4 regions of the Streptomyces sp. NPDC014995 genome follow, and region 4 is predicted to be linked to each of the others. Evidence: riboswitches for the same ligand, from Rfam matches in the RefSeq annotation. Region 4 holds a riboswitch; each other region holds the start of a gene.
What was found. A riboswitch is a leader RNA that binds a small molecule or an ion and turns the genes downstream of it on or off. The one in region 4 is predicted to bind cyclic di-AMP.

Region 1 (7,452 bases), 230 kb from region 4:
GGTACCACCGCCACGCGACCGTCCTCGCACCGTCCCGGTACGGCGCGATGCGCGCCCCCTCGCCCGCCAGCCAGCTCTCGACGTCGGCGACGGTGTGGCTCCGGCGCACGATGAGCCGGGCGATGCGGTACCGCTCGTCCCGGTCCGAGCTGAGCGCGTGCCGTACGGCGGTGGCGGTCTCGTAACCGGCGGCGGCCGCCATGCGACGTACCCGCCCGCTGTTGTAGCCGTGCGGGTAGGCGAGATGGCGGACGCCGTGCCCGAGCGCGTCCTCCAGCGCGGCCCGGGAGTCGCGCAGTTCGCGCGCGAGGTCCCGGGGCGGCAGGGTGTCGAGCTGGGCGTGGGTGACGGTGTGGCTGCCGACCTCCATGCCGTACTGCTCCAGTGCCGCCGCCTGCTCCAGCGTCATCATCGGGGCGGGCGGCAGCAGACTGCGTCCGCCCGGCGCGATGGCACCGGTGGTGAGGTAGGCGGTCGCGGCCAGTCCCCGCGCGGCCAGTGCCTCGGCGGTCGGACCCGGCAGGTCGGCGAAACCGTCGTCGAAGGTCAGCAGCACCGGCCGGGCGGGCAGCGGCGCCCGCCCGGCCAGGTGGTCGGCGAGCGCGCCGACCGTCACGGGCGTGCGACCACTGTCGACGACGGCATCGAGATGCGCCGCGAACTGCTGCGGAGTGACGGTGAACTCGGCGATCCAGTCGGGCGGGTCCTCCATCACGGCGTGGTAGAGGAACACGGGGATACCCACCCGCACCCGCGCCCCGCCCACCCCGGCCCGGAGACCGCCCGCTCCGGCCCGGAGGCCGCCCACCTCGGCCCGGAGGCCGCCCACCTCGGCCCGGAGGCCGCCCACCTCGGTCCGGAGGCCGCCCACTCCGGTCCGGAGGCCGCCCACCTCGGCCATGGGCCGGCCTTTCCCGGCCAGGGGCTCACCTTCCCCAGCCAGGGGCTGGCTCTCCCCGGCTACGGGTTCGCTCTCCCCGTCCCCGTCCCCGCCCCCGAAGCCGCCCGCCCCGCCTATGCCGTCTCTGCCACCCTCCGCCCCCATCATCGTGACCTCCCGGAGGCCAGGGCCGCACGCAGCGCGCGTCGGGCGCGCAGGTAGCCGACGGGGCCGTAGGCCATTCCGCGGCGCTGGAGTCGGGACAGGCGTCGTGGCCACGGGTGGGTGCGGTCGTCGTGGGCGCCCGGTGCGCCCCCGGCGTCCGTCTCCCGGGTCGCGGTCAGGGAACGGGCGTGGGCCAGACCCCGGGGCAGGCGGGCGAGGAACGCGGGCAGCAGCGCGGGACGGTTGACGAGGATCGCGGTGAGGTAGGCGGTCAGGCCGGCGCCGTAGCCGTACGCCTGGGTCTCCAGGTCCCGCCAAGTCTCCCGGTGGTGGTGCCAGACCAGGGCCTGCGGCGTGTAGTGCAGGCGATGGCCGTGGGCGAGGACGCGGACGAAGCCGTAGAGGTCGTCGCCGCCGCGGGCGAGCGTGCCGGCGCCGGTCGCCGGGTCGAAGCCGCCGACCGCGCGCAGTACGCCCGTCCGGAAGGCCATGTTGGCGCCGGAGCCGAACCGGCCCGCCGTGAACGGGAACAGGGGCTCGTCGGCCGGCGGGTCGTGCGGGTCGTACGTGCGGGCCGTGAAGCCCTTCGCGAAGCCGCCGTGGCTCTCCAGCAGCACCTGGGCCGGTGTGCGCAGCCGGGCGGGCAGGATCAGACCGGTGGCGCAGCCGAGGCCGGGGTCGGCGGTGAAGGGCGCGGTGAGTTCGGTCAGCCAGCGCGGGTCGGCGACCACGTCGTCGTCGGTGAAGGCGATCACCTCGCCGCGCGCGGCCTCGACGCCCTTGTTGTGCGCGACGGCGAGACCGGGCACCGGCTCGGTCACGTACCGCACGCGCTCGGCGTACTTGCGCTCGATCAGGTCCCGGGTGGTGTCCGTCACCGGCGCGTTCTCGACGACGACGATCTCGAAGTGCGGGTGGTCCTGGGCGAGCATCGAGTCGAGCGCGTGAGCGAGCCGGTCGGTGCGTTCGCGGGTGGCGATGACGACCGTGGTGTCCGGCACGGGAGGCGCCGTGACGGGCGCCCCCACCGGCTCGGGCGCCCCCACCGGCTCCTCGACGATCCGCTCCCGGGCCAGGCCGGCGAGGACCGCTTTCGGGTCGGCGCCCTCCGGAACCCGCCCGAGCAGCGTGCCGACCGGTCGGCCACCCCTCCTGACCAGGCAGAACACCTCGCCGTGCGTGACGGGCGGGCTGCCGGGGCCGGATCTCAGGACGGCCTCGGCACCCTCCAGGTCCAGCTCGGCGACCTGAACAGCCCCGATGTCGAGGAACCGCCGGATCTCCTGCTCCACACCCGCACGGGACATGAACCCCCCTGACGTCATGAACCCCCCTGACCTCATGAACCTCTGTGACCTTGTGAATCCTCCGCCTGGCACGGGCCCTCCCGCGGCACGAGTCCTCTCCGTCGCCCGGCACGGGCCCTCCCGCGGTACGAGTCCTCTCCCTGCCATGACTCCCGCTCTTGCCATGACCCCTCCCCACCCCCACCACGAACCACGAACCGCGTCACGCCGACCGGCGCAGCCGGCCCGCGTGCCTCAGGATCCGTGCGGCCGCCGCCGCGAGCCTCGGCCGGTTCCGCACGAAGTGGTGCGCGCGGCGCGAGGGCTCACGGCTGAGCCAGTGGAGCGCGGCGCCCGTCCCCGGGCGCGTCCACGCTCCCTCGTAGACGGGCAGTTCACCCGTCTTCAGCGAGTCCTTGTACTCGGCCGCGCCCCGCCCCAGGTCGAGCAGGCCGATGCCGTCGGCGGCCGACGCCTCGGCCATCCGCAGATGCAGCACCAGGCCGGGTGAGTACTTCGAGAACTCCGGGTCGTACGCCGGGAACCAGCAGGCCAGGACGGTCGTCGAGCGCAGTCCGAAGTGCGCGGCGATCGGCCGCTCACCGGCGTAGAGGACGGACAGCGTGCCGGAGCACTCCGGGGCCCGTGTCACGGAGAGCGTGTCCACGAGCCGGATGATCCAGCCCTGCGCGAACCGGTCCCGGCGGCCGGTCCTGCGGTACTGCGCCGACTTCCAGGCCATGAGCGCGCGCAGCGCGGCCGGGTCGCGTTCGTCGAACACGAACCGCAGCGGTCCGACCTGGCGACCGAGCCTGCGTTCCTTGGCGAGCGTCGTCTTCAGGAACTTCGGTGACTGCGCGCGCAGGACGGACTCGTAGGTCTCGTACCCCTTCTCCACGTCGATGACGTAGGCCGCGTACTCGGCGGCCGCGTGCGGGACGAACAGCCCTTGTTCCGCCTCCAGGTTGTCGAAGGCGAAGCTCGACAGGGAACACGCCCGCATCAGTTCGTCGGCGTTCAGCCCGGTCCCCGGGCCGAGCACGGCTCCCTGGGCGTCCGAGACGCCGTACGCGAGGGCCTGGCCCTGGCCGAGCCGGCCCCGCTCGTGCGGCAGGAAGCCGACCGGCTCACGCCCCTCGTACACCACCGCCACCCGCGCGCGGGACCGTACGCGGCCCACGGCGTCGGTGAACTCCGGTTCCATGAACGGGTTCCGCGCAATCGTCGATGCGGCGCGCAGCGCCCGCCACCGCTCCCGTTCCCCCTCGCCGAGCTCCTCGGGCCTCAGCACACGAATACGTCCACTGCTCAACCTGACCCCCCGATCAAGTCCCCCCTGGACTCTTTGGACGGTACCGCTCCAGCCAGTTCGGGCGGTAGGTAGCGGAGCATGTTGTTGCCAACCGGTGCAGAGGCCTTTAACCGGTCCGTACCCGGCGTTGCGGCAGAAAGCCGTTTCTCGCCCTGCCGCGACCCTGCCGAATTTTTGCCCGCGCTTTTCTTCGGCGGCCCTGTCACATCTTTCGCGCCCGCTCCGTCAGTGCGGTGGAACCGTCAGTGCGGTGAAGACGCCGGTGCGGCCGAGGCACCCGCCGAGCACCCGCACGCACCACTCACTCGCACGTGCTCACACACACCGCACCTACTCACACACCGCACCTACTCACACACCGCACCTACTCACACTCACGCACCGAAGGAGACCGGCCATGCAGGCTCGGATGAAGAACCCCGCGTACATCCTTCCCGGCGCCGCGAAGGGCGTCGGCATGCTCCTCCAGGCCATCGGCGAGGGCGGCCTGCCGCGGGAGCTGGCGGAGATCGTCGGGTTGCGCGCCAGCCAGATCAACGGGTGCAGCGCCTGCGTCCACGGGCATGTGCACAACCTGCGCAAGGCGGGGGTGAGCGAGGAGCGGATCGCCTCCGTCTCCGCCTGGCGCGAGGCGCCGTTCTACGACGACGCCGAGCGCGCCGCGCTCCAGCTGACCGAGTCGGTCACCCGTCTCGCGGACCGCTCGCACGAGTGCGTGCCGGACGCGCTGTGGGACGAGGTGGCCGACCACTTCGACGAGAAGCAGCTCTCCGCGCTGATCCTCGTCATCTCGCTCACCAACCTGTTCAACCGCCTCAACGCCACCATCAAGGAGCCCGCGGGCATCACTTGGGACTGAACGGGCGGTGAGTTGGAGGCGGCCGGGATCCGTATTCTCTGATCATGGCCGCACCCCTCGCACACGCCGCGCGCTGCGCGTACTCCCTCATCGCCACCGACCTGGACGGAACGCTGCTCCGCGGCGACGACACGTTCTCCGACCGGTCGCTCGACGCGCTCGCGCGGGTGGCGGCCGCCGGCGCCCGCCACCTCGTGGTGACGGGCCGTCCGGCGCCCCGGGTGCGGCCGCTGCTGGACAACCTGCACAGCAGGGGGCTGGCGGTGTGCGGCCAGGGCGCGCAGTTGTACGACGCCGGCGCGGACCGCCTGCTGTGGTCGGTCACCCTGGACCGGGAACTGGCCGAGACCGCCCTCGGCAAGATCGAGGCGGAGGTCGGTCAGGTGTACGCGGCCGTGGACCAGGACGGCGTCGACGGGCTGACGCTCATCGAGCCGGGCTACCGGATGCCGCATCCGACCCTGCCGGCCCTGCGTGTCCACTCGCGCGACGACCTGTGGTGCGCGCCGATCAGCAAGGTGCTCCTGCGCCATCCCACCCTGTCCGACGACGAGTTGGCGGCGACGGCCCGCTCGGTGGTCGGCTCGCTCGCGACCGTCACCATGTCGGGGCCGGGCACGGTGGAGCTCCAGCCGTGCGGCATCACCAAGGCGACGGGCCTGGCGCTGGCCGCCGAACACCTGGGTCTGGGGCGGCAGGACACACTCGCCTTCGGCGACATGCCCAACGACATCCCGATGTTCGACTGGGCGGCGCACGGCGTCGCGATGGCCAACGGCCACCCCGAACTGAAGGCGGTGGCCGACGAGGTGACGACATCGAACGAGGACGACGGCGTGGCCGTCGTCCTCGAACGCCTCTTCCCCTGAGTACCGGTGGGGGAGCCGGGATCAGTACGGGCCGAAGACGTTGTCGATCGAGCCGTACCGGTGCTGCGCGTAGTGGCAGGCGGCGGTGATGTTGGCGACCGGGTCGTACGGGTCGTACGAGGTGCCGGCCACGTGGTACGCGGCGAAGGTCGGGTCGATGACCTGGAGCAGGCCCTTGGACGGGGTGCCCTTGGCCGCGTTGGAGTCCCAGAGGTTGATGGCGTTCGGGTTGCCGGACGACTCGCGCATGATGTTGCGGTAGATGCCGTTGTACGTGCCCGGAATGCCCTTCTCAGCCATGATCGCGAGCGACTCGCGGATCCAGCCGTCGAGGTTGTTGGGGTACCCGGCGACCGTGGTGGCCGGCGTCGTGCCGGCCGCGGAGGCGCTGGTCGCGCCGAGGAGCGGGAGGGCGAACACGGCGGCGCCGGTGCACATGACGGCGACGGTCCGGGTGAGACGGGTGCGGGCGCGGCGGGGCTGGGCGGCAGCGGGCATGGCGAAGTTCCTCTCCGGCGCCTGCGGGGTGAGCTGTCGGGTTCGGGCGGGAGGTGCCCGGCCGGCCGCCGTGGGGGTACGGCGACGCGACTTCACCCCGAGCCGGTCCCGTACGTGCGATGACGTACGGCCCGGCGTCCTACCTGGGTCCCCCGCTCCTGCCGTGCGCGAGTGTTCGTCGATGGGTGGCGAAGGGCGGCGGCAGGATTAGGCGTCCGCCCGACTGGCCGGGAACGTATGCGAGGGCACATGTCCGGAACAAGTACCGGATTCACAGAACACCCCTATTGACCTTGATCGGAGGCCTATGGGGTGCTTGATCCTTTGCTGTCGTCAAACGTCAACTCACTTACCGGAAAAGCGGAATAACAGCGTCCGGCGTCGGTCGTGGCATCGATGGTGAAGTGAGCCAAGTCACCACCCTTAACAAGAGGGGTGAATCGGACAATAAACCTCAAGTCCCTTTTATGGGACGCGATGTGGGGCGGCGCGGCGCGGCCGGCCGAGTGTGGCCGGGAGGGTGAAGCCCGTCGCCCACTTCCGGTGGGGCCGGCTCCGCGGTCGGCACGGGAGGAGAGGGTGAGGGTGAGGGCGGGGCGCATGGGAGGCAGGCGTGATTCCGGTCACGTACGGACCCCTCACCGGAGTGCGCGGCGGCAGGACCGGACCGGTGGCGACCGCGGCGCGCATCCCCCGGCGTGCCGTCACCCGGCCAGGTGACGGCGGCCCGCCACGTACTCGACCCGGCCGCACGTCATACGGGCCGCGGCCGCCGAGAGGCACCGGTTCCGGACGAGCCGGCCTGCTCAGGTCGCCGGGGAATGTGTGAGCAGACCCTTGGGACGGCAAGGGAAAGGCATGGCCGTCGTGGAGAGGGCGCCGTCGCGGAGGGGGCGCCCCTCGGGGACGCGACGTCTGCCTTCCGCCTCCGCGCGGGACATGAATCACCGCTTCCCGGTCAGTCGATGAATGTCCGCCCGTGTCGATGGATCGGAAAGGTGCCGGTCGTGATCCGAAGCCGCCCGGGCTGATCCGGACACCTCCCGGCGCCTCCCGGTCGAGCGACCGGGGACCGGGGGACGTGGGGGCTTATCGGTGATCGAAACGTGACCGGATACGCTGACTCGAGTGATGGCAGCGACCTATCGACAAACCGTGTAATCGCCAGTAGACACCAGCAGACAGGAGACCCCTCGTGACCGTCGTCGGGCCGTTCGGGCTGAGCGTGCGGGACCAGGCTCTGGAAGCCGATGTCCAGGCCGGATTGGCGGCTGTCGAGGAAGGCTTGCTCGAGGCCACCAAGAGTGAGGTTCCGTTCATCACGGAGGCCGCCCAGCACCTGGTGCGGGCGGGCGGGAAGCGGTTCCGGCCGCTGCTCGTGATGCTCGCGGCGCAGTTCGGTGATCCGTACGCGCCGGGCGTGGTGCCGTCGGCCGTGGTGGTGGAGCTCACCCACCTGGCCACGCTGTACCACGACGACGTGATGGACGAGGCGGCGGTACGGCGGGGGGTGCCGAGCGCGAACACCCGCTGGGGCAACTCGGTCGCCGTCCTCACCGGTGACTTCCTCTTCGCCCGTGCCT
Region 2 (7,452 bases), on a different contig from region 4:
TCACCCGGTACGCGGACGCCAAGCAGGCCCTCGCCGACCAGCGGCTGTCCAAGAACCCCGCGCACCACGACGAGCCCGCGCACGCGAAGGGCAAGACCGGTATCCCCGGTGAGCGCAAGGCCGAGCTGATGACGCATCTGCTGAACATCGACCCGCCGGACCACACCCGCCTGCGCCGCCTCGTCAGCAAGGCGTTCACCCCCCGCCGCGTCGCCGAGTTCGCCCCCCGCGTCCAGGAGCTGACCGACAGTCTGATCGACCGGTTCGCCCCGCGCGGCACCGCCGACCTCATCCACGACTTCGCCTTCCCCCTCCCCATCTACGCCATCTGCGACCTGCTGGGCGTGCCCCGGGAGGACCAGGACGACTTCCGCGACTGGGCCGGGATGATGATCCGGCACGGCGGAGGCCCGCGCGGCGGTGTCGCGCGGTCGGTGAAGAAGATGCGCGGCTACCTGTCCGAGCTCATCCACCGCAAGCGCCAGGCCCTCCCCGCCGAGCCCGTCCCCGGCGAGGACCTCATCTCCGGTCTCATCCGTGCCTCCGACCACGGTGAGCACCTCACCGAGAACGAGGCCGCGGCCATGGCCTTCATCCTCCTGTTCGCCGGCTTCGAGACCACCGTCAACCTCATCGGCAACGGCACCTACGCCCTTCTCACCCACCCCGACCAGCGCCACCGGCTCCAGGACTCCCTGGCCACCGGCGACCGCGCCCTCCTCGAAACCGGCGTCGAGGAACTCCTGCGCTACGACGGCCCCGTGGAACTCGCCACCTGGCGCTTCGCCACCCGCCCCCTGACCATCGGCGGCCAGGACATCGCCGCCGGCGACCCCGTCCTCGTCGTGCTCGCGGCCGCCGACCGCGATCCGGCGCGTTTCACCGACCCGGACACGCTCGACCTCTCCCGCCGCGACAACCAGCACCTCGGCTACGGCCACGGCATCCACTACTGCCTGGGCGCCCCGCTCGCCCGTCTGGAGGGCCAGACGGCGCTCGCCACCCTCCTCACCCGCCTGCCCGACCTCCGGCTCGCCGTCGATCCGGCCGAGTTGAGGTGGCGCGGCGGCCTCATCATGCGCGGACTGCGCACACTGCCCGTGGAGTTCACCCCCCGTCCCGCCCCCGGATCGTCCGCACCCCCCGCACCCGCCCGCTGACCGACCGTTATGTGCCGGTCCCGCGGAGCAAAGGTGACCATTCCTCAACTCTGTGATCTTCACGTGATCTGTGCGGCATTAACTTGTGACAAGTGATCGTCTGCCTATACGTTCACTCGTCAGCGCGGCGCCCCGGCATCACCCGCCGCGCGGGTCACTGCTGTCTCGAGAAAGGCCCCCCGCATGCTCTCCGGGAACGGTCGTCACCGTCGCCCCCGCCAGGCCCCGGCCCTCCTCGTCGCGGCCGGCGTGACCGGCTCCGCCATCGCCATCCCGCTGCTCGGCGCCACCGGTGCGAGCGCCGCCGACGGCACCGTGTGGGACAGGGTGGCGGAGTGCGAGACCGGTGGCTCCTGGAGCGCCGACGAGGGCAACGGCGAGTACGGCGGCCTGGCCCTGACCCAGGAGGACTGGGAGGCGTACGGCGGACTCGACTACGCCTCGCGGCCCGACCTGGCCAGCCGCAACCAGCAGATCTCCGTCGCCCAGAAGCTCCTCGCCGACCAGGGTGTCGGCGCCTGGGGCACCTGCGGGCTGACGTCGGGGCTGAGTGAGGACTCGGCTTCGGTGGACGTCGACACCGGCGTGGCGGAGGACTCGTCCGACTCCTCCATAACGTCCGGCTTGTCGGATCTGTCCAAGGGGTCGTCCGGCTCCTCGAACTCCTCCGGTTCCTCCGAGGGTTCCGGGGACGCCTCCGCCGACCCGTCCGCCGAATCCTCCGCGGACTCCGCGAATACGCCCTCCTCGCCCCCTTCGTCCTCTTCCTCCTCTACGCCGGACAACTCCTCCACGTCCGATACGTCCACCGGCTCCGGTGCGAGCGGCGTGCAGGCGGGGGGCGGCTCGGCCGCGGCGGCGCCCGAGGCGGACGACTCGGACAAGTCGGGTCAGAGTGCGGGTTCTTGGAGCCTCGTCGACACCGGAGCGGTCGACTCCGGGTCGACGGACAGCGGTTCCGCCGACACCGGTTCCACCGGCTCCGGCCGCCACCGGGGCGGCACCGCCGACGAAAGTGCGACCGACGGCACGTCGGCCGCCTCGTCCGGCCGTCACGCCGCCGGCACCCTCAGCGGCACGGCCGGCGCCTACACGGTCCGGGCGGGCGACTCGCTCACGTCCATCGCCGACTCCCTTGACCTCGACGGCGGATGGCGCGCGCTCTACGCCGAGAACAAGGACCTCATCGGTGCCGACCCGGGCAACATCGTCCCCGGTCAGACCCTTGCCACAGGGGTCCAATAGGGCGGAAAAGCCGAGAAAACGGCGGGAGTTCACGTCGCACTTCGCACTGAATGTCCGGTTTGGTGAAAGTGTGGGATGAGTCTCAGAAGCCCTGATCGTCTTTGAAATTCCGGCGATCGCGTGTCTACGGTCGTGACCGCTCGGCAACCCGAGCCCCGGCTGCCGCAACGCCGAATCCTGCCAGTGGCCGCCCGGGAACAGTCGTCGCGTCAAGCGCCGCAGGCAGGAGCGGGGGACCCAAGGTAAGTGCCGCACCGGGCAGTTGACGGCGGCGGCTAGGGGTGAAGCCACGCCTCCCGTGGAGGAGTGGCCGGGCAACTCAACCGGCCCGAACCCGACAGCTCACCTCGCAGGCGTCGGTGAGGGGATCGATCCATGCTGTTTTCCGTCAAGGGCAAGCACCGTCGTCCGTCCAAGGCCACTCGCGCCCTCGCCATCGCGGGTGTCACCACCGCCGCCGTGGCCGCCCCGCTGATGGCGGCCGGCACCGCCTCCGCCGCCACGGCCTCCGAGTGGGACGCCGTCGCCCAGTGCGAGTCCGGCGGCAACTGGTCCATCAACACCGGCAACGGTTACTACGGCGGTCTGCAGTTCTCCGCCTCCACCTGGGCCGCGTACGGCGGCACGCAGTACGCCTCCACCGCCGACCAGGCCAGCAAGGCGCAGCAGATCGAGATCGCCGAGAAGGTGCTCGCGGGTCAGGGCAAGGGCGCCTGGCCGGTCTGCGGCGTCGGCCTCTCCAACGCCACGTACAACGGCGGCTCCTCCTCGTCCTCCTCCGGCGGTTCCTCCAGCGGCTCCTCGGAGAGCACCCGCTCCACCGAGCAGCAGAGCGCCTCCCGCTCCGCCGAGCGTCCGGCCGCGAGCCAGAAGACGGTCACCACCCCGACCGGCAAGAAGGTCGAGAAGGGCGACGGCGAGTACAAGGTCGTCCAGGGTGACACCCTCAGCATCATCGCCGAGAAGCAGAACGTCGAGGGCGGCTGGGAGAAGCTGTTCCAGCTGAACAAGGACATCGTCGAGGACGCCGACCTCATCTACCCGGGCCAGCAGCTGCACCTCAAGTGACATCCGGCTGCCAGTAAGGCCGCAGGCCCCTCACGGACGAGGTCCGCACGCTGAAGACCTCGTGAGGGTCCCCCCCGTCCCCACGGGCTCCCCGCCCCGGTGCGTCTTCCCCCGTACGCACCGGGGCGGGGTTTTTCCATCCCGGGCGTGGTCCGCGGTTCGCTCCTTGTTCCCGGGATTCCCCCGCCCTCTTTGTTCCGACCGGGAACAATGTGTACCGTCAGTCTGTCCACGGGACGGTCGGTCGGCTGCCGACGGCCCCGGGACGGTTAGGCTCTAGTCGCTGGGCTCAGCGGGCTCCATCACGGTCCGCGTGCTCCGCACTACCAGCGTCACATCCCAAGAAGGAGATGCTCGTGCCGTCCATCGACGTCGTCGTAGCCCGGGAAATCCTGGACTCCCGAGGCAACCCCACGGTCGAGGTCGAGGTCGGCCTCGACGACGGCAGCACGGGTCGTGCCGCCGTCCCGTCCGGCGCCTCCACCGGCGCCTTCGAGGCCATCGAGCTCCGCGACGGTGACCCGAACCGCTACCAGGGCAAGGGTGTCGAGAAGGCCGTCCTCGCCGTCATCGAGCAGATCGGCCCGGAGCTGGTCGGCTACGACGCCACCGAGCAGCGCCTGATCGACCAGGCCATGTTCGACCTGGACGCCACCGACAACAAGGGCTCCCTCGGCGCCAACGCCATCCTCGGCGTCTCCCTCGCCGTCGCCCACGCCGCCTCCGAGGCCAGCGACCTCCCGCTCTTCCGCTACCTGGGCGGCCCGAACGCGCACCTGCTGCCGGTGCCGATGATGAACATCCTGAACGGCGGCTCGCACGCCGACTCCAACGTGGACATCCAGGAGTTCATGATCGCCCCGATCGGCGCGGAGTCCTTCTCCGAGGCCCTGCGCTGGGGCACCGAGGTCTACCACACCCTGAAGAAGGTCCTGAAGAGCAAGGGCCTGTCCACCGGCCTCGGCGACGAGGGCGGCTTCGCCCCGAACCTCGGCTCCAACCGCGAGGCCCTCGACCTCATCCTCGAGGCCATCAGGGAGGCCGGCTACACCCCCGGCGAGCAGATCGCCCTCGCGCTCGACGTCGCCGCGTCCGAGTTCTACAAGGACGGCTCCTACACCTTCGAGGGCAAGGAGCGCTCCGCCGCCGAGATGACCGAGTACTACGCCGAGCTCGTCGAGGCGTACCCGCTCGTCTCCATCGAGGACCCGCTGTTCGAGGACGACTGGGAGGGCTGGAAGACCATCACCGCCAAGCTCGGTGACAAGGTCCAGCTCGTCGGTGACGACCTGTTCGTCACCAACCCCGAGCGTCTGGCCCGCGGTATCGAGGAGGGCGCCGCCAACGCGCTGCTGGTGAAGGTGAACCAGATCGGTTCGCTCACCGAGACCCTCGACGCCGTCGAGCTGGCCCAGCGCAACGGCTTCAAGTGCATGATGTCCCACCGCTCCGGCGAGACCGAGGACGTCACCATCGCCGACCTCGCCGTCGCCACCAACTGCGGCCAGATCAAGACCGGCGCCCCGGCCCGCTCCGAGCGCGTCGCCAAGTACAACCAGCTGCTGCGCATCGAGGAGATCCTCGACGACGCCGCGGTGTACGCCGGCCGCAGCGCGTTCCCGCGGTTCCGCTCCGCGAATCAGTAGGCGCGGCACGGGCCGGCCCCTGCTCCGAGGGCGGGGGCCGACCCTCACCGGGCTCATCGTCAGCCAGTCGTACGTACGTCCCCGTACTCGGTCCCGTACCGTGTCCGGGGACGTACGCACGTGTGAGACGGGAGGCGGGGACAGATGGCCGTGAAGGACCGGGACCGTTTCTCCACCGCGACGAGGATCCGGTTGCTGGGCGAGCAGACGGCGGCCCGTGTCTACCGCTCCCAGACCCGGCGCCAGGCCCGCCGCTCCCGCCTCACCGGCCGCGCGGCCCTGCTCGCGCTGGTCCTGTGCTCGCTGGTCGTGGCCCTGGCCTACCCCATGCGGCAGTACGTCTCCCAGCGCGCCGAGATCGCCGATCTGGAGCGCGAGAAGGAGCAGGCCAGGGAGCGGGTGGAAGAACTGCGCGACCTCAAGGCACGCTGGCAGGACGACGCGTACGCCGAGCAGCAGATCCGGCTGCGGCTGCACTACGTGATGCCGGGGGAGACGGGCTACATCGTCATCGACCCGGCCGCGGCGAAGCAGACCCGCGCCGACCTGGGGGCCGCCGACCGCCCCTGGTACTCGAACGTCTGGGACGGGGTCGACAAGTCCGACGCCTCCGACCAGTGACGGACAGACGGACAGACAGAAAGACAGCCTGAAGACAGTCATGGAAACGCCCCCGCCGCCCACCCCGCGCACCGAGCCCACCGACGCGGACGTCGAGGCCTTCAAGCAGCAGCTCGGGCGCCCGCCGCGCGGTCTGCGCGCGATCGCGCACCGCTGCCCCTGCGGCCAGCCCGACGTCGTGGAGACGGCCCCCCGCCTCCCCGACGGCACGCCCTTCCCCACGCTGTACTACCTGACGTGTCCGAAGGCGAACTCCGCCATCGGCACGCTGGAGGCGAACGGCGTGATGAAGGAGATGACGGACCGCCTGGCGACCGACCCGGAGCTGGCCGCCGCCTACCGGGCCGCCCACGAGGACTACGTCCGGCGCCGGGACGAGATCGAGGAGCTGAAGGGCTTCCCGAGCGCGGGCGGCATGCCGGACCGGGTGAAGTGCCTGCATGTGCTCGTGGCGCACTCCCTGGCCGCCGGCCCGGGGGTGAACCCCCTGGGCGACGAGGCGCTGGAGATGCTGCCGGAGTGGTGGCGCAAGGGCGCGTGTGTGGGCCCGGGCGCGTCGCGGGCACCCGAAGCGGAGGAGGGCCGGTGACCCGCGTCGCCGCCGTCGACTGCGGTACGAACTCCATCCGTCTCCTCGTCGCCGACGCGGACCCGGAGACGGGCGAACTGGTCGAGCTGGACCGCCGTATGACGATCGTCCGCCTCGGCCAGGGCGTCGACCGCACCGGCCGGCTCGCGCCCGAGGCACTGGAGCGGACCTTCGCCGCCTGCCGGGAGTACGCGGCCGTCGTCAAGGAACACGGCGCGGAGCGCCTGCGTTTCGTCGCCACCTCCGCATCCCGGGACGCGGAGAACCGCGACGAGTTCGTGCGCGGCGTGCTGGAGATCCTGGGCGTGGAGCCCGAGGTCATCTCCGGCGACCAGGAGGCCGAGTTCTCCTTCACGGGCGCGACGAAGGAGCTGACCGGCCGGGAGGACCTGACGAGGCCCTACCTCGTGGTGGACATCGGCGGCGGCTCCACGGAGTTCGTCGTCGGCGACGACCACGTGCGCGCGGCACGCTCGGTCGACGTCGGCTGCGTACGGATGACCGAACGGCACCTGGTGCACGAGGGCGTCGTGAGTGACCCGCCGGGCGCGGAGCAGATCGCGGCGATGCGCGCCGACATCGAGGCCGCCCTGGACCTGGCGGAGCGGACGGTGCCGCTGCGCGAGGCGCACACGCTGGTGGGCCTGGCGGGCTCGGTCACCACGGTCTCGGCGATCGCGCAGGAGCTGCCGGAGTACGACTCCACGGCCATCCACCACTCCCGCGTCTCCCGGGACCGGGTCCGCGAGATCACCGACTGGCTGCTGCACTCCACGCACGCCGAGCGCGCGGCGGTTCCCTCGATGCACCCGGGCCGGGTGGACGTGATCGCCGCGGGGGCCCTGGTCCTGCTGTCGGTCATGGAGCGGATCGGCGCGGAGGAGGTCGTGGTGAGCGAGCACGACATCCTCGACGGCATCGCGTGGTCCGTGGCGTAGGGCGGGCGGTGCGGCCCGGCTCGCGGCGGGTGGCGTGGCTCTCTTTTATTACTGATCAGTAGCCTCTGCTGAGCAGTGCGGATAACGTATGAGCACGCCACAGGGGCCTGTACGGGCCCCTCGGTCGCACCCCGGCGGCACCCCGTCGGAAAAGTTCGTGAAGTTCTTCACAAGGAATTCGGCCC
Region 3 (7,452 bases), on a different contig from region 4:
GGCGGCCTGGTGGACGACTTCCTGATACGGGAGGGCCCGCGGGCGGTCCACGTCCTGAACGCACCGTCCCCCGCGGCGACAGCCTCCCTGCCGATCGGCCGGGAGGTGGCCCGCAGGGCGCTCGGAGTCCTGGGCGAGTGACCTCGCCCCCACCGCCCGGCCCGTCCCGTCCGTCCCCGCGATGCTCCGCCACGGCGCTCCCGCTCCGCACCCGCACCCGCACCCGCACCCGCACCCGCACGGGAGTGGATCGTGGCGGTGCGGCGCAGCCCGCCGGCCGGCCGGCCCCAGTACCGGACCACCGGGACAGCGGACAGAGGGGCGCGGCCGGCGGCGGGCTCGTCGTACGGCCACGATGTCGACTCACCCAGCCACCCACCGGCAGCGCGGGCACCCCCACCGCACCGCCCCCCCGACCCGTACCCGTACCGGCACCCGCCCTCCCCGGCACCCGAACCCGCACCCCGCCCACACAGCGAACCCGCAGAGCGAACCCGCAGAGTGAACCCCTACAGCGGAGCGAACCCACAGCCACCCGTCCCCCCGCCCACCCGCCCACCCGCCCACCCGCCCACGTAAAATCGATCCCACTGTGTCTGATTCCCTCAACGCCCCCGACTCCTCCCGGCCCGCCTCCGGCGAGTCGCTCCGTCGCGTCCGTGCCAAGGGCGAGCCCCGCTTCCCGGACGGTCCCAAGGCCGACCCCGCCGGCTCGCACTTCGAGCGGCGGATCCGGAGTTTCCAGCCGCGCCGCAGCCGGGTGACCGCGGGGCAGGCCGACGCGCTCCAGCGGCTCTGGCCGAAGTGGGGGCTCGACATCGACGGTCGCCCCGTCGACCTCCCGGAGCTGTTCGGGAACGACCACCCCGTCGTCCTGGAGATCGGCTTCGGCATGGGCGAGGCCACCGCCCGGATGGCCGCCGCGGACCCGCACACCAACATCCTCGCCGTCGACGTCCACACGCCGGGCCAGGGCAACCTGCTGAACCTCGCCGACCGCAACGGCCTCACCAACATCCGGGTCGGCAACGGCGACGCGATCATCCTGCTGCGCGAGATGCTCCCCCCGGACTCCCTCGACGGCCTGCGCGTCTACTTCCCCGACCCCTGGCCCAAGAAGCGCCACCACAAGCGCCGCCTCATCCAGCCGGAGTTCCTCACCCTCGCCGCGACGCGTCTGAGGCCGGGCGCGCTGGTGCACTGCGCGACCGACTGGGAGCCGTACGCGGAGCAGATGCTCGAGGTGCTCACCGCGCACCCGGACTTCGAGAACACGCGGGCGGACGGCGGTTTCGCGCCCCGCCCCGACTACCGGCCGCTGACCCGTTTCGAGGGACAGGGCTTGGACAAGGGTCATGTGGTGAACGATCTGCTGTTCCGTCGCGTACAGCACGGCTGAACGAAACGCCCCTGCGGCTCCCCACCACCCGCGCCGCCGGCCCCTCCGTCCCTCCGTACCTCCGTCCCTGCCGCCCCCGACCCCGAATTGCCTCCACCGCCGTCCTCTCCCTCGTTAGGGTCGATGCCGTGGCCATCAGTCCCCCGTACCCGCCGCACCCGCCGCAACCGCCCCAGCCGGGCGGCACACCCGAGGGCGGTGTGCTCCGGCACGCGCACTGGTGGCAGCACAAGTGGGTGCGTTACGGCGCCCTGATCACCCTGCTCGCGCTCTCCGGACTGGTCATCCTGGCCCTCGTCCGCGAACAGACGGGCACGCACGGGTTCCTGGTGGGCCTGGGACTCGCCGTCCTGCCCGTCCCCCTTCTCATCGCGGCCTTCCGGTGGCTGGACCGGGTGGAGCCCGGCCCCTGGCGGAACCTGATGTTCGCGTTCGCCTGGGGCGCGTGCGCGGCGGCGCTGATAGCGATCGTCGCCAACAGCTTCGCCACCCGATGGATAGCGACGGCGACCGCCGACCCCTCCAGCGCGGACACCCTCGGCTCGACGGTCATCGCCCCGATCGTCGAGGAGTCCGCCAAGGCGGCCGCCGTCCTCCTCGTCTTCCTCTTCCGCAGGCGGGACTTCACCGGAATCGTCGACGGAGTGGTGATAGCCGGGATCACCGCGACCGGCTTCGCGTTCACCGAGAACATCCTCTACCTGGGCAACGCCTTCGGCACCGACCAGCTCACCGGGGACGGCGGCATCGCCTCCGTCACCGTCGCGACCTTCTTCGTGCGCGTCATCATGTCGCCGTTCGCCCACCCCCTGTTCACGGTCCTGACCGGTATCGGTTTCGGCATCGCCGCGCTCTCCGGGGACGGGCAGCGCATACGCCGCGTCCTGCTCCCGCTGTCCGGTCTGCTGCTCGCGATGACGATGCACGCCTTGTGGAACGGCTCGGCGACCCTCGGCGAGTGGGGCTTCCTCGCGGTGTACGGGGCGTTCATGGTGCCGGCCTTCGCGGTGCTGACCTGGCTGGTGGTGTGGACGCGCCAGCGGGAACTGGGCACCGTACGCGAGGAACTGCCCGCCTACGCGGCCGCGGGCTGGCTCACCCCCGCGGAGCCGTACGCGCTCGGCTCGATGCGGGCCCGGCGGCTGGCCCGCGACCACGCCCGCCGGCACCTGGGCAAGCCGGCCGCGCGAGAGGTGGCGCGGTACGAGGCGTACGCGACGTCCCTCGCGTTCCTACGGCACCGGGGACGCCTCGGCCGGGCCGGCGCCGACTTCGTCGTACGGGAACGGGAGTTGCTGAACGAGCTGTGGCGCCGCAAGGACATCGCCCGCCCCGCGCTGGACCACGCGGCCCGTATGACGGCGCCTCCGGTCCAGGTCGTCATGCCGCCCTGGCCCGTCTACGGGGTCCCCGGGCACGGACAGGGGTACGGGCATCCGACGGGACCGGCCCGGCATCCGCAGCACCAGCTTCCCCATCAGCAGCCCCACCCACAGCCGCACCCACAGCCGCACCCGCAGCACCAGTACCCGCACCCCCGCTCAGCGCAGCCCGGGTATTCCGGGTACGGCCCCTACCAGCCGTAGACCGGAAACCGTGCGCCGGAAAACGCGAACCGGAAAACCTGAGCCGGAAGCCGTGAGCCTGAAACCGTGACCGGCATGTCGTGAGCCCTGCGTCGTAGGGGCCGCCCCCCACCGGACACCGCAGTGCGGGCCCTTACACCGAGGCCTGCGTGAGCCGCCCGATCTCGGTCCGGGTCAGCTCCAGCTCGGCCACCGCCACCAGCGCCGGCAGCTGCTCCACGGTCCTCGCGGAGGCGATCGGCGCCGCCACCGTCGGCGGGGCCGCGAGCCACGCCAGGGCCACCGTGGCGACCTCGGTGTCGTGGGCGCGGGCGATCTCGTCCAGGGCGGCGAGGACCTTCTGCCCCCGCTCGGTCCCCAGGTGCTTGCCGGCCCCTTCGGCCCGCGCGCTGTCCACGGTCGTACCGGGCCGGTACTTGCCGGTGAGGAAGCCGGAGGCGAGCGCGAAGTAGGGCACGGCGGCGAGGTCGGAGGCGTCGGCGAGGTCCTGGAGCTCGCCTTCGTACGTGTCGCGCGAGACCAGGTTGTAGTGCGGCTGGAGGGCGACGTACCGGGCGAGGCCCTCGCGGTCGGAGAACTCCAGGGAGGCCCGCAGGCGTGCGGGGGAGATGTTGGAGGCGGCGATGTGCCGCACCTTGCCCGCCTTCACCAGCTCGTCGAGCGCGCCGATGATCTCCTCGACGGGCACCTCGGGCTTGTCGAAGTGGGTGTAGTAGAGGTCGATGTGGTCGGTGTCCAGGCGTCGCAGCGAGGCGTCGGCGGCGGCCTTGATGTTGGCGGCGGTCAGCCCCTGGAAGTCGGGGTGCTGGCTCACCTTCGTCGCGATCACGACGTCGTCGCGGTTGCCGCGGGCCTTGACCCACTTGCCGATCAGGGTCTCGGACTCACCGCCGCCGTTGCCCTCGGCCCACGCCGAGTAGGAGTCGGCGGTGTCGACGAAGTTGCCGCCGGCGGCCGTGTAGGCGTCCAGGACGGCGAAGGAGGCCGCCTCGTCGGCGGTCCAGCCGAAGACGTCGCCGCCGAGGGCGAGCGGGAAGACCTCGAGGTCGGAGGAGCCGAGCTTGCGCAGAGACGTCATGCTCTTCGTCAACGCCTCGGCCGGAGGCGCGCATTCCACGCCTCCGGCCAAGGGTTCGCAAACATCCGGGAAACGTCCGGGTCGTGTACGGGAGACCTCACCGACCCCCGGGAACCACCGGAAATTCCCCGGAAGACTTCAGAGGCTGAGCCCCTTGTCCCGCAGCCAGGCCGCCGGGTCGATGCCCGAGGCGCTGCCGCCCGGGTGGACCTCCAGGTGGAGGTGGGCGCCGGTGACGTTGCCGGTGGCGCCGACGCGGCCGATGACGTCACCGGTGGCGACCTTCTGGCCGACGCTGACGCTGATGGAGGACTGGTGGGCGTACCAGACCTCGGTGCCGTCGTCGAGGGTGAGCACGGTCTTGTACCCGTACGACCCGTCCCAGCCGGCCGACGTGATGGTGCCGCTGTGCACGGCCTTGATCAGGGTGCCGGTGGGGGCGGCGAAGTCGAGGCCCGTGTGGTACCCGGAGGACCAGTAGGCGCCGGCCTGACCGAAGGTGGAGGTGATGGTGTACGAGGAGGTCGGCAGCGTGTACTGCTTGGCGAGTTCGGCGAGGCGCTCGGCCTCGGCCTTCTTCGCGGCTTCCTCGGCGGCCTTCTTCTTCGCGGCGGCGGCCTTGGCCTCCGCCTCCTGCTTGGCCTTGGCGGCCGCATCGGCCTGTGCCTTGGCCGCGGCGGCCTCGGCGGCGGCCTGGGCCTTGGCCTCGATCTGGGTCTGCTGCGACTCGGCCTGCGCCATGATCCGGCTGCGCAGCGCCTCGCCGGCGTCGGAGGCGCTCTCGCTGCTGTCGTCCGCGGCGACGGTGGTGCCGAAGGTGCTGAGGGCGGGCGCGGACTCCTCGGGGGTGTCGTCGTCCGAGATCAGGGAACCCACGGAGGGGAGGTCCGGCATGGAGATGGAGACCGGCGGCTTGCCGGTGTTGGCGCTGGCCATGCCGCCCGCGCCGACGGCGGCTATGACGCCGACGCCGAGAACGGTGGAGCTGCGGGCGAGCCCGCCGCGCTGCTTGGCGACGCGGTGCCGACCGCGTACCGGGCGAATGGACTCCGCGGTGGGGTTCCACTCCTCCCAGGGGCCCTCGTCGGTGCGGTAGGTGCCGTAGCCGAAGGTCTGGCTGGGCGCGCTGGGGGCTTCTGGGGCAGGCCGGTTGGACGCCACGCGGGCGTACTCCTTTCCTTCCGTCGCCTACCGGGTTAGCTGACGGGTTCGGAGCGGGAAGGTCTCCTACGCGCGTATACCGGCCGTTGTTCCACGGCGGCTTACGCGTGATTCACCCCAAGGTGGTGGTTCCCCGGTTCCCTTACGGGATTCGGCGCGTGCGCACGGAGCCGCCTCTTGTGACGGCTGGGACGACCGCGCTGCGTTATCGAACGTTAATAGACGCGGGGCCGGGTTTCCAAGCTGTTCCTCTTGATCAACAACATTTCTGGCCTGGACTTTCGCCCCACGAGCGGTGAAAAACGGGCGAGTTGACCTCGCTCCGGCCACATCTCAGCAGTCACAACGTTTTTGATGGTGACTCAGTTGTGATGCGCAGGGCGCTCATCCGATCACGATCCGTGAGCTTGATTGAGCGAGTGAACACACCGAGGGCCGGAACCCTGTATCAGGATTCCGGCCCTCGACCTTCAGTAGCGGGGACAGGATTTGAACCTGCGACCTCTGGGTTATGAGCCCAGCGAGCTACCGAGCTGCTCCACCCCGCGTCGGTATGACACCAGTGTACGCCATCCGCGGGACACGAAAGACCAGGGTTGATCCGGGGCCTCTCTGGGGGCTTCCCCGGGGATCTCCCGGGGACCCCCTGGTGACCTCGGGGGATCTCCAGGGGACTTCCCCCTGGACCCCCGGGGCACCTCCGAGGGACCTCCCTGAGGGCCCGCTGCCGGGCTTCCCTACCGGGCTTCCCTCCGCAGGCTTCCCGAGGGACCTCCGCTCGGCCAATGGCCCTACAGGAGATGGCTGTTGGGCGCCTTGGCCCGCTCCTCGTACTCCGGGAGGACGACGACGTCCACACCCGCGGCCGTCAGCAGTCCGGTGCCGTCGGCGTCGGTCACGAAGGTGTCCGGCTCGCGCCAGGCCGTCACCACCCGGGGAACGCCCGCGTCGAGGACGAGTCGGGCGCAGGGGGTCGGGCGTGAGGAGCGGTGGGTGCAGGGTTCGAGGCTGGTGTAGACGGTGGCCGTGGCCAGACGGGGGTCGCCGGGGTCGATCTTGGCGAGGGCCGCCTCCTCGGCGTGGACGACGGGGTCGCCGGCCTCCCGGGAGTGGCCGCGCGCCAGCTCGGTCCCGTCGGCGGCCACCACCACCGCGCCCACGCTGAACGCCGTCCGCGACGGCGGGCAGGCGGCCGCCAGCTCGCAGGCGAGGGCCAGCCAGTGCCGGTCGGCGGCGGTGGGGAGCGGGCCGGCGCCGGGCGCGGTGGGCTCGTAGCGCATCAGGACGACGTCCTCGATGCGCCGCGTCTCCACGAGTCGCAGCCGTCCGCCCTGGTAGCCCCCGGGACCGAAGAGCCGGGGGGCGTCCGGGGTGCCCACGAAGAGGGGGGCGAGGACGAGCTGGAGTTCGTCCGCCAGGCCTTCCTGGAGGAGCTGGGTGTGGATGGTTCCGCCGCCCTCGACCATCAGCCGCCGTACGCCCCGTACGTCGTGGAGGTGTTCCAGGAGCCGCCGCCAGTCGAGGCCGGGGCCGAGGGGCACGACGTCGGCCGCGAGGCCGAGTGACCGCGCGCGTTCGGCGCCCTTGTCGGTCGTGTAGACGACCTTCTCGCCGCCGGTGTGCCAGAACTTCGCCGCCGGATCCAGCTCGCCGGAGCCGCTGACCGTGACCTTGAGGGGGTACTCCGGCCTGCCGGCCGCCAGGCGCGCGGCCCGGCGTTCGGGCGAGTTGACCAGGAGGCGGGGGTTGTCGGCGCGGATGGTGCCGGCGCCGACCAGGATCGCGTCCACGGAGGCCCGCACCTCGTCGACCCGGTCGAAGTCGGCGGGGCTGGAGAGCAGCAGGCGGTCGGGGCCGGTGTCGTCGAGGTAACCGTCGAGGGAGACGGCTGCGGACAGCAGGACGTACGGGTACGGCATCGGCGCGGTCTCTCCGGGCGAGGGGCTGTGGGCTCTGGGCTGAGGGCTGAGGGCTGAGGGCTGAGGGTACGGGGCCGGACCGGCCGCAGCCCTTGGTTCAAGTTTGAAGCAAACCTACACTGGGGGTATGACGATCCGCTGGCTCACCCCCGAGGAGCAGCGCGCCTGGCGCGCGTACGTCGCCGCCTCCCTGCTCCTGGAGGACGCGATCGACCGGCAGCTTCAGCATGAGGCCGGCATGCCCCACCTGTACTACTCCATCCTGGCCAACCTCTCCGAGGTCCCCGAGCGACGCCTGCGCATGACCGA
Region 4 (7,452 bases):
GGCCGCGACTGCGACCCACAGCAGCGCCTGCCCGGGGCCCTTCAGCCACGGGACGTCGACGGCGGCGGCGACGGACAGGGTCGCCGCCGCCGTCATCCCCATCGGGAACACCGTCGCCCAGCGGCGCAGGTCGTAGCGCGGCCGCGGCCACCGCACCTCGGCGAGGAGTAGCGCGGCGTACCAGCTCAGGTCGAGGATCAGCAGCACGACGGTCACCTTGCGCAGGGCGTCGCTGTCCTCCTCGTTCCACAGGTACAGGCCGCCGCCCTCGGCCCCGAGGAGCCGCGCGCCCGCCAGTGCCGAGATGGCGAGCGCGCCGCCCGCCACCCAGAGGTCCCCGGCGCCCTCGGCCACCTGCCGCGGGTCGAAGCGGGGCAGCGCGAGACCGTAGAGCACCAGACCGAGCCAGAACAGCACGAGCGCGATGTGCGCGAGCCAGGCCGACGCCACGGCGCGTGCCAGGGTCGTGCCCAGTACGGCCAGCCCCTGTGTGGCCACGCAACACAGGAACATCGTCCCGGGCATACGCCGCCCCCAGTGCCGTACGACGTCCACCAGCAGCACCGGCCACAGCACCGCCGCCAGCGCCAGCAGCGCCCCGGCGAGCGACTGCCAGCCGAGCGCGGAGACCCGGGTGCCGAGCACGGCGGTCGCCGCCACGGCCGTGAGCGCGGCCGGTGTACCCGCCGCGGCCCGCCACACCTCGCGCTCCCACAGCAGCCGTACGACGAAGTCCGCCGCCAGCGCCACCCAGGCGGCGCCCGCCAGCGCGAGGGCGATCCGGGACAGCACCTCGTACCCGGTCAGACGCAGACCGATCGACAGGATGCCGGTCGCCGGCACAGCGGCCCCGGCCGCCGGCGGACGCTGCGCCCGCCAGGAGCGCAGGGGGGAGGAGCCGGGCATGCGGCCGATGGTAAGGAGCGCGGAGCGGCTTGCGCGGGGGCACGCGCGCGGGAGCGGGGAAATACGCGCGGGCGCAGGACAGGCGGGGACTCCTCAACACCGCACCCCTCGGCGCAGGGGCAGGAGGTACGCCGCCGCGAAACGCACCTCCACGCGCGCGTGCCCCCGGCCCACCGGGCCGGGGGCGATCGCTCAGGCCGACAGCTCAGCCCGGTCGCTCAGGCCCGACAGCTCGGCCCCGTCGCTCAGGCAGGTCGCACCACGCTGTGGATCGACGACTCGCCGTCGTAGAACACCGACTCCTCGCGCACGTACGTGCCCGGCTTCGGGGCGTGGATCATCATGCCGTTGCCGATGTAGATGCCGACGTGGGTGACGTCGTCGTAGAAGAAGATCAGGTCGCCCGGCAGGGCGTCGGCGAGGGGGACGGTGGTGCCCGCGTTCACCTGGTCGTAGGTGGTGCGCGGAAGGGTGACGCCGGCGGCCTTCCAGGCGGCCTGGGTGAGGCCGGAGCAGTCGTAGGACTCGGGGCCCGTGGCGCCCCAGACGTAGGGCTTGCCGATCTGGGCGCGGGCGAAGGCGAGCGCCTTCTCGGCCTTGGTGGCGTAGGACGAGTCCGTGGACGAGGACGAACCGGTGCCGGACGTACCGGTGCCCGACGAACCGCTCGTGCTCGACGAGGCGTCGCTCTCCTGCTGCGCGGCCGCCGCCTCCGCCGCCTGCTGCTGCGCCAGTTCCGCCGCCTTGCGGGCGGCCTCCTGCTGCTTCTGCCGCTCGATCGCGGCGAGCCGCGCCTTCTCCTCCGCCGTCAGCTGCGACAGCAGCGCGCGTGCGGTGCTCAGCTTCTTCTGGACGGTGGCCTTGGCGGTCTTGAGGTCGTTCTGCGATTCGGTGAGCGTCTGGAGGCTCTGCGCGGCCTCCTGACGCTTCTTCATCGTCTCCGACTGCTCGGTGACGTAGTCGTCGACCGCGTCCTTCTGCCGGTCGGTCAGCCGGCTCATCAGCTGGTTCTGGTCGAAGTAGTCCTGCGGAGTGTCCGCCAGCAGGAAGGTCGCCGTGTCGGGCGCGGAGGCACCGGTGCGGTACTGGGCGGCCGCGAAGGAACCCAGCTGCTCCCGCGCTTCGTTGAGATTCTGGGTGCGCTGGGCCACGTCGTCGAGGAGGGAGTCGACGCGCTGGCGCTGCTTGGTCGTCTTCTCCTTGGCGGCGTTGTACTTCTCGGTGGCCGACTCCGCCTGGCGGTAGAGGTCGTCGACCTTCTTCTCGACCTCCTCCAGGCTCGGCTTGCCGTCGGTGGAGGGTGCGGCGTCGGCCGTCTGGGAGAGCAGGGCCACCGAGGTGAGGGCGGCGGTGGCGAGGGCGGGCGTGCGTAGGCCTGCTACGCGCGTACCCGTGGGGCGCGGCTTGCGGTGCTGCGACGCCAAGGGAGGCGACTCCTTCCGTGTTCCGCCTACCGGGTTAGCTGTCGGGTTCGGGCGGGTGCTTCGGAAGGGTTGCCCTACGGCTCGTCCCCGGAAGGGGAGTCGGGCCGATTCACCCCAAGGTCTCGGTGGGTCCCCGGCTCCGGCTGCCGCGAGGGGGCACGCCGGACTCGGCGGAGGCCGCGCGGCCCGGCGAGGTTCGCCGGTGGAGGTCGTACGGCCTGCCCGGCACGGTAGCCAACTCGTGTGGCCCCTGTGAAGGTTGATGGGTGATATGCCCGATACATTTTCGTGACCTCGGTCCGGGTTTCCCGATTCGTCGCACAGCGTGACCAGGTCGTCCTGGAGGGTGAGAGGGTGCCGGGCGGGCGGCACCGGAAGATCGTCGGCTTCCGGAACCGGGGGAAAACCGGGATGTTCTGGGGACGGCGGCCGGTTGTCGGTGGGGCACCCTAGACTCGGAGAGCGATGAGCAGCCTCTTTGACGACAGCTTCCTGGCGGACCTCCAGGCCCCGCGCGGCCACGACGAGGAACCCCCGCCACCGCCCGAGGGCGATCACACTCCGGAGCCGCTTCCGGACGATCTGTTCGGCGGGAAGTTCGACGTGCCCCCGGACCGGGACGCCTACTACCGCGACGGCGCCCCACGCCCGGCGATCGACGCCGCGGCGCTCCTGGAGGGGCTCAACGACAACCAGCGCGCCGCCGTCGTCCACTCCGGCACCCCGCTGCTCATCGTCGCCGGTGCCGGCTCCGGCAAGACGCGCGTGCTCACCCACCGCATCGCCCACCTGCTCGCCGAGCGCCACGTCCACCCGGGCCAGATCCTCGCGATCACCTTCACCAACAAGGCCGCCGGTGAGATGAAGGAGCGCGTCGAGCAGCTCGTCGGCCCGCGCGCGAACGCGATGTGGGTGATGACCTTCCACAGCGCGTGCGTGCGCATCCTGCGCCGCGAGAGCAAGAGGCTCGGCTTCACGTCGTCGTTCTCGATCTACGACGCCGCCGACTCCAAGCGTCTGATGGCCCTGGTCTGCCGCGACCTGGACCTCGACCCCAAGCGCTTCCCGCCGAAGTCCTTCAGCGCCAAGATCAGCAACCTGAAGAACGAGCTGATCGACGAGGAGGACTTCGCCGCCCAGGCCGCCGACGGCTTCGAGAAGACCCTCGCCCAGGCATACGCCCTCTACCAGTCGCGGCTGCGCGAGGCGAACGCCCTGGACTTCGACGACCTGATCATGACGACGGTCAACCTGCTCCGCGCGTTCCCGGACGTCGCCGAGCACTACCGCCGCCGCTTCCGGCACGTGCTGGTCGACGAGTACCAGGACACCAACCACGCCCAGTACGCCCTCGTCCGCGAGCTCGTCGGCACCTCCGAGCACCCCGTCGACGTCCCGCCCGGCGAGGACGACCTCCCGCCGGCGGAGCTGTGCGTCGTGGGCGACGCCGACCAGTCGATCTACGCCTTCCGGGGGGCGACGATCCGCAACATCCTCCAGTTCGAGGAGGACTACCCGGACGCGACGACGATCCTGCTGGAGCAGAACTACCGCTCCACGCAGACGATCCTCTCCGCCGCCAACGCGGTCATCGAGCGCAACGAGTCCCGCCGCCCCAAGAACCTGTGGACCAACGCGGGCGCGGGCGCGCGCATCACCGGCTACGTCGCCGACACCGAGCACGACGAGGCGCAGTTCGTCGCGGACGAGATAGACCGCCTGACGGACGCGGGCGAGGCGAAGGCCGGCGACGTCGCCGTCTTCTACCGCACCAACGCCCAGTCCCGTGTCTTCGAAGAGATCTTCATCCGCGTCGGCCTGCCCTACAAGGTCGTCGGCGGCGTCCGCTTCTACGAGCGCAAGGAGGTCCGGGACGTCCTGGCCTACCTGCGGGTCCTGGCCAACCCCGAGGACTCGGTGCCGCTGCGCCGCATCCTCAACGTCCCCAAGCGCGGCATCGGCGAGCGCGCCGAGGCCATGATCGACGCCCTCGCCCAGCGAGAGAGGATCAGCTTCCCGCAGGCACTGCGCCGCGTCGACGAGGCGTACGGCATGGCGGCGCGGTCGACGAACGCCGTGAAGCGGTTCAACGTGCTGATGGAGGAGCTGCGCACGATCGTCGAGTCGGGCGCCGGCCCGGCGACGGTCCTGGAGGCCGTCCTCGAACGGACCGGTTACCTGGCCGAGTTGCAGGCCTCGACCGACCCGCAGGACGAGACCCGGATCGAGAACCTCCAGGAACTCGCCGCCGTCGCCCTGGAGTTCGAGCAGGAGCGCGGGGAGGAGTCGGTGAGTCTGGCCGAGTTCCTGGAGCAGGTCGCCCTGGTCGCCGACTCCGACCAGATCCCCGACGAGGACGAGGACGGCTCCGGCGTCATCACCCTGATGACCCTGCACACCGCCAAGGGCCTCGAATTCCCGGTGGTGTTCCTGACCGGCATGGAGGACGGCGTCTTCCCGCACATGCGTGCCCTCGGTCAGACCAAGGAGCTGGAGGAGGAGCGCCGCCTGGCTTACGTCGGCATCACGCGCGCGCGGGAGCGGCTCTACCTGACCCGGTCCGCGATGCGCAGCGCGTGGGGACAGCCGTCGTACAACCCGCCCTCCCGGTTCCTGGAGGAGATCCCGGCCACGCATGTCGACTGGAAGCGGACGGGAGCCACCTCGCCCGTGTCCTCCGGTCCGGCGTCCGCGGTGGCGGCCTCGCTGTCCTCGTCCCGCTCGCGGTCCTCGGCGGCCGGCGCGTCCGGTTTCGCCACCCGGCGGACCGCGGAGCAGTCGGTGGTCTCGCTGGCCGTCGGGGACCGCGTCACGCACGACCAGTTCGGGCTCGGCACGGTCGTCGGGGTGAAGGGCACGGGCGCCAACGCGGAGGCGACGATCGACTTCGGCGACACCAAGCCGAAGCGGCTGCTGCTGCGGTACGCGCCGGTGGAGAAGCTGTAACACCCCGGTCCCGGGCCGCTCACGAAGAAAGCCCCCGCTGAACAGCGGGGGCTCGCACGGCGGACCGGCCGCGGCTTGCTCTACGTCGGGTCGAGGCCGTGGCTGCGCAGCCACGACAGCGGGTCGATCGAGGAGCCCCCGCCCGGCCGGACCTCGAAGTGCAGGTGCGGACCGGTCGAGTTGCCGGAGTTCCCGGAGTACGCGATCGGGTCGCCGGCCTTCACCGTGGTCCCGGAGGCGACGCGGTAGCTGGAGAGGTGGCAGTACCAGGTCTCCGTACCGTCCTTCGCCGTCACGATCATCATGTTGCCGTAGGCGCTGTTCCACTGGGTGCGGACGGTGCCGTCGGTCGCGGCCAGGACCGTGGTGCCGTAGGAGACCGGGAAGTCGATGCCGGTGTGCAGGGACATCCAGTTGATGCCGGACTGGCCGTAGTAGGCGCTCAGTCCGTGCCGGGCGACCGGGAGGGCGTACTTGGGGCGGAGCCGCTCCTTGCGGGCCGCCTCCGCTGCCGCCTTCTTCTTCTCGGCTTCCTGCTGAGCCTTGAGGTCGATACGTTCCTGCGTCCGGCTGGCGCGGTCGGCGAAGGCGTCGGCCTCGGCGGTGAGGGTCTGGAGCTGGGAGTCCAGCTTGTTGTTGGCGGTGGACGGTTTCACCGCCTGCGTGTCCGGGGCGGCTGCCGAGGTGTCCTTGTCGTCGCCGGTCAGCGTCCCGACGGAGGCGGCGGCGATGCCGGCGACGCCCATCACACAGGCCGAGGGCACGGCCACGGTCAGCAGCGCGGAGCGCTTCGGGGGCGTACGGCGCCGGGAACGGTTGGCGTTGCGGGCCGCGGCGCGCGTGGTGGGAGCCGGGGCGGCATCCTCCTGGTCGTCGAGGAGGGGGTCCGCCGAGACGGCGGGCAGTTCGCCGGTGGAGGCCAACTCGCCCTCCTCCGCGCGGTGTTCCTCGTACGCGGCGGGCTCGTCGTAGCCGTTCTGCTCGAAGCCGCTCTGCTCGAAGGCGGCGGTGGCCTGCTGGTCGAAGGGCGGCTCGGCCGGCTGCTCGTACTCGTCGGGGCCGGACGTGGCGGGGCTGCCGTCGGAGTTCCACTGCGTGGCGTCGTAGGCACCGGTGTCGAAGGCCTGTGTGCCCCATTCCCATTGCTGGGTCTGGTCGGCGGGCCCACCGGACTGGTCGGCCTGCTGCCAGGCGCTCGCGTCCCACTGTCCGCTGGTGTCGGCCGCCGGGGTCTGCTGCGGGATGGCCGACAGGTGCTGGTAGCCCGTGCCCCAGGCGGTCGTGTCGTACGCGCCCGTGTCGTAGGCGGCGTGGTGCTGGGCCGCGTACGGGTCGTAGTTCGACGTCTCCTGGCTGCCCGTGGACCACTGTCCGGTCTCGTACGCACCCGTCGGGGTGCCGTCGGCCGGGAGGTCGCCGAAGAGGGGGTCGGCCGCGAAGTGGCCGGTGGTGTGCGCGCCGGTGTCGTAGGCGTTGTAAGGGGTGAAGTCGCCGTACTGGGCTTCCTGGGAGTCGTACGACGCGTAGTGCGCCGCGTCGGCGTCGGAAGCCGGAGCCGGGGTGGTCAGGGTCCCCGACGGGTGACGATCGTTCACCAACTTCTCTCTCGCCTCGACAACAGGGGCTGCCAGAGCAGTGCGGTGACTGTACCCGGCGGTACGCGGGCACGACAATCTTCGGCAGGTTTCGTGCCCGGGGGAAAGGGGCAATCGGCCCTGTTTCGGGGGAGGGTGGGCGCGAGTTTTGGCTCTTTGTTCGAAGTGTGTTCGATGTCAGGTGGCTGTCGGACGGCTGTGGGGCCGCTTTTTTGGGGCGTGGCCGGCCGTACGGCTGGACCTTCTCAGGCCACCGTCAGGTCGTCGGTGTGCCCGGCCGGCACGGCGGTTTCCGTCCGGTCGGCGTCGAGGGCCTGCCGTATACCGGTCGCGACGGCCGGGTGCACGGGCAGCGCGAGGTGACCGATGCCGCTCACCTGCACGTTCTGCGCGAGCAGGTCCGGGTGGTCGATACGGGCCGCCTCCAGCGGGTCCATCAGGTGATCGAGGTCGCTCCAGAAGCTGACGAAGTGCGTACGGCAGCCGGGGGCCGGCCGGGACAGTTCCTCGATGACCTCCGAGCCGGGGCGCATCTGGCGCACGATCGGATGCGCGTTCGCCAAGGGGGCCACTCGGGTGCC

Region 1: it holds a riboswitch for cyclic di-AMP, as region 4 does, so the genes downstream of both, ACF1A1_RS11125 (transglycosylase SLT domain-containing protein) here and ACF1A1_RS10045 (NlpC/P60 family protein) in region 4, are expected to answer to the same signal.
Region 2: it holds a riboswitch for cyclic di-AMP, as region 4 does, so the genes downstream of both, ACF1A1_RS28770 (transglycosylase family protein) here and ACF1A1_RS10045 (NlpC/P60 family protein) in region 4, are expected to answer to the same signal.
Region 3: it holds a riboswitch for cyclic di-AMP, as region 4 does, so the genes downstream of both, ACF1A1_RS04410 (M23 family metallopeptidase) here and ACF1A1_RS10045 (NlpC/P60 family protein) in region 4, are expected to answer to the same signal.

What each region holds. Positions count from the first base shown of each region.
Region 1 covers NZ_JBIBVX010000004.1:318,852-326,303, reverse strand. Annotated here, with positions in the region: gene ACF1A1_RS11150 (polysaccharide deacetylase family protein) at 1-733, opposite strand, end outside; gene ACF1A1_RS11145 (glycosyltransferase) at 1,045-2,352, opposite strand; gene ACF1A1_RS11140 (GNAT family N-acetyltransferase) at 2,555-3,622, opposite strand; gene ACF1A1_RS11135 (carboxymuconolactone decarboxylase family protein) at 4,041-4,502, shown strand; gene ACF1A1_RS11130 (HAD family hydrolase) at 4,547-5,371, shown strand; gene ACF1A1_RS11125 (transglycosylase SLT domain-containing protein) at 5,393-5,869, opposite strand; cyclic di-AMP (ydaO/yuaA leader) riboswitch at 5,873-6,053, opposite strand; gene ACF1A1_RS11120 (polyprenyl synthetase family protein) at 7,065-7,452, shown strand, end outside.
Region 2 covers NZ_JBIBVX010000015.1:173,235-180,686, forward strand. Annotated here, with positions in the region: gene ACF1A1_RS28760 (cytochrome P450) at 1-1,160, shown strand, start outside; gene ACF1A1_RS28765 (transglycosylase family protein) at 1,344-2,405, shown strand; cyclic di-AMP (ydaO/yuaA leader) riboswitch at 2,610-2,776, shown strand; gene ACF1A1_RS28770 (transglycosylase family protein) at 2,781-3,473, shown strand; gene eno (phosphopyruvate hydratase) at 3,830-5,119, shown strand; gene ACF1A1_RS28780 (septum formation initiator family protein) at 5,264-5,740, shown strand; gene ACF1A1_RS28785 (DUF501 domain-containing protein) at 5,781-6,329, shown strand; gene ACF1A1_RS28790 (exopolyphosphatase) at 6,326-7,267, shown strand.
Region 3 covers NZ_JBIBVX010000002.1:14,815-22,266, forward strand. Annotated here, with positions in the region: gene lhgO (L-2-hydroxyglutarate oxidase) at 1-141, shown strand, start outside; gene trmB (tRNA (guanosine(46)-N7)-methyltransferase TrmB) at 593-1,399, shown strand; gene ACF1A1_RS04400 (PrsW family intramembrane metalloprotease) at 1,528-2,985, shown strand; gene ACF1A1_RS04405 (aldo/keto reductase) at 3,119-4,063, opposite strand; gene ACF1A1_RS04410 (M23 family metallopeptidase) at 4,202-5,224, opposite strand; cyclic di-AMP (ydaO/yuaA leader) riboswitch at 5,232-5,391, opposite strand; tRNA gene ACF1A1_RS04415 (tRNA-Met) at 5,699-5,772, opposite strand; gene ACF1A1_RS04420 (dihydrofolate reductase family protein) at 6,016-7,143, opposite strand; gene ACF1A1_RS04425 (MarR family winged helix-turn-helix transcriptional regulator) at 7,271-7,452, shown strand, end outside.
Region 4 covers NZ_JBIBVX010000004.1:93,041-100,492, reverse strand. Annotated here, with positions in the region: gene ACF1A1_RS10050 (tellurite resistance/C4-dicarboxylate transporter family protein) at 1-906, opposite strand, end outside; gene ACF1A1_RS10045 (NlpC/P60 family protein) at 1,152-2,330, opposite strand; cyclic di-AMP (ydaO/yuaA leader) riboswitch at 2,339-2,513, opposite strand; gene pcrA (DNA helicase PcrA) at 2,796-5,276, shown strand; gene ACF1A1_RS10035 (M23 family metallopeptidase) at 5,357-6,871, opposite strand; gene ACF1A1_RS10030 (esterase/lipase family protein) at 7,117-7,452, opposite strand, start outside.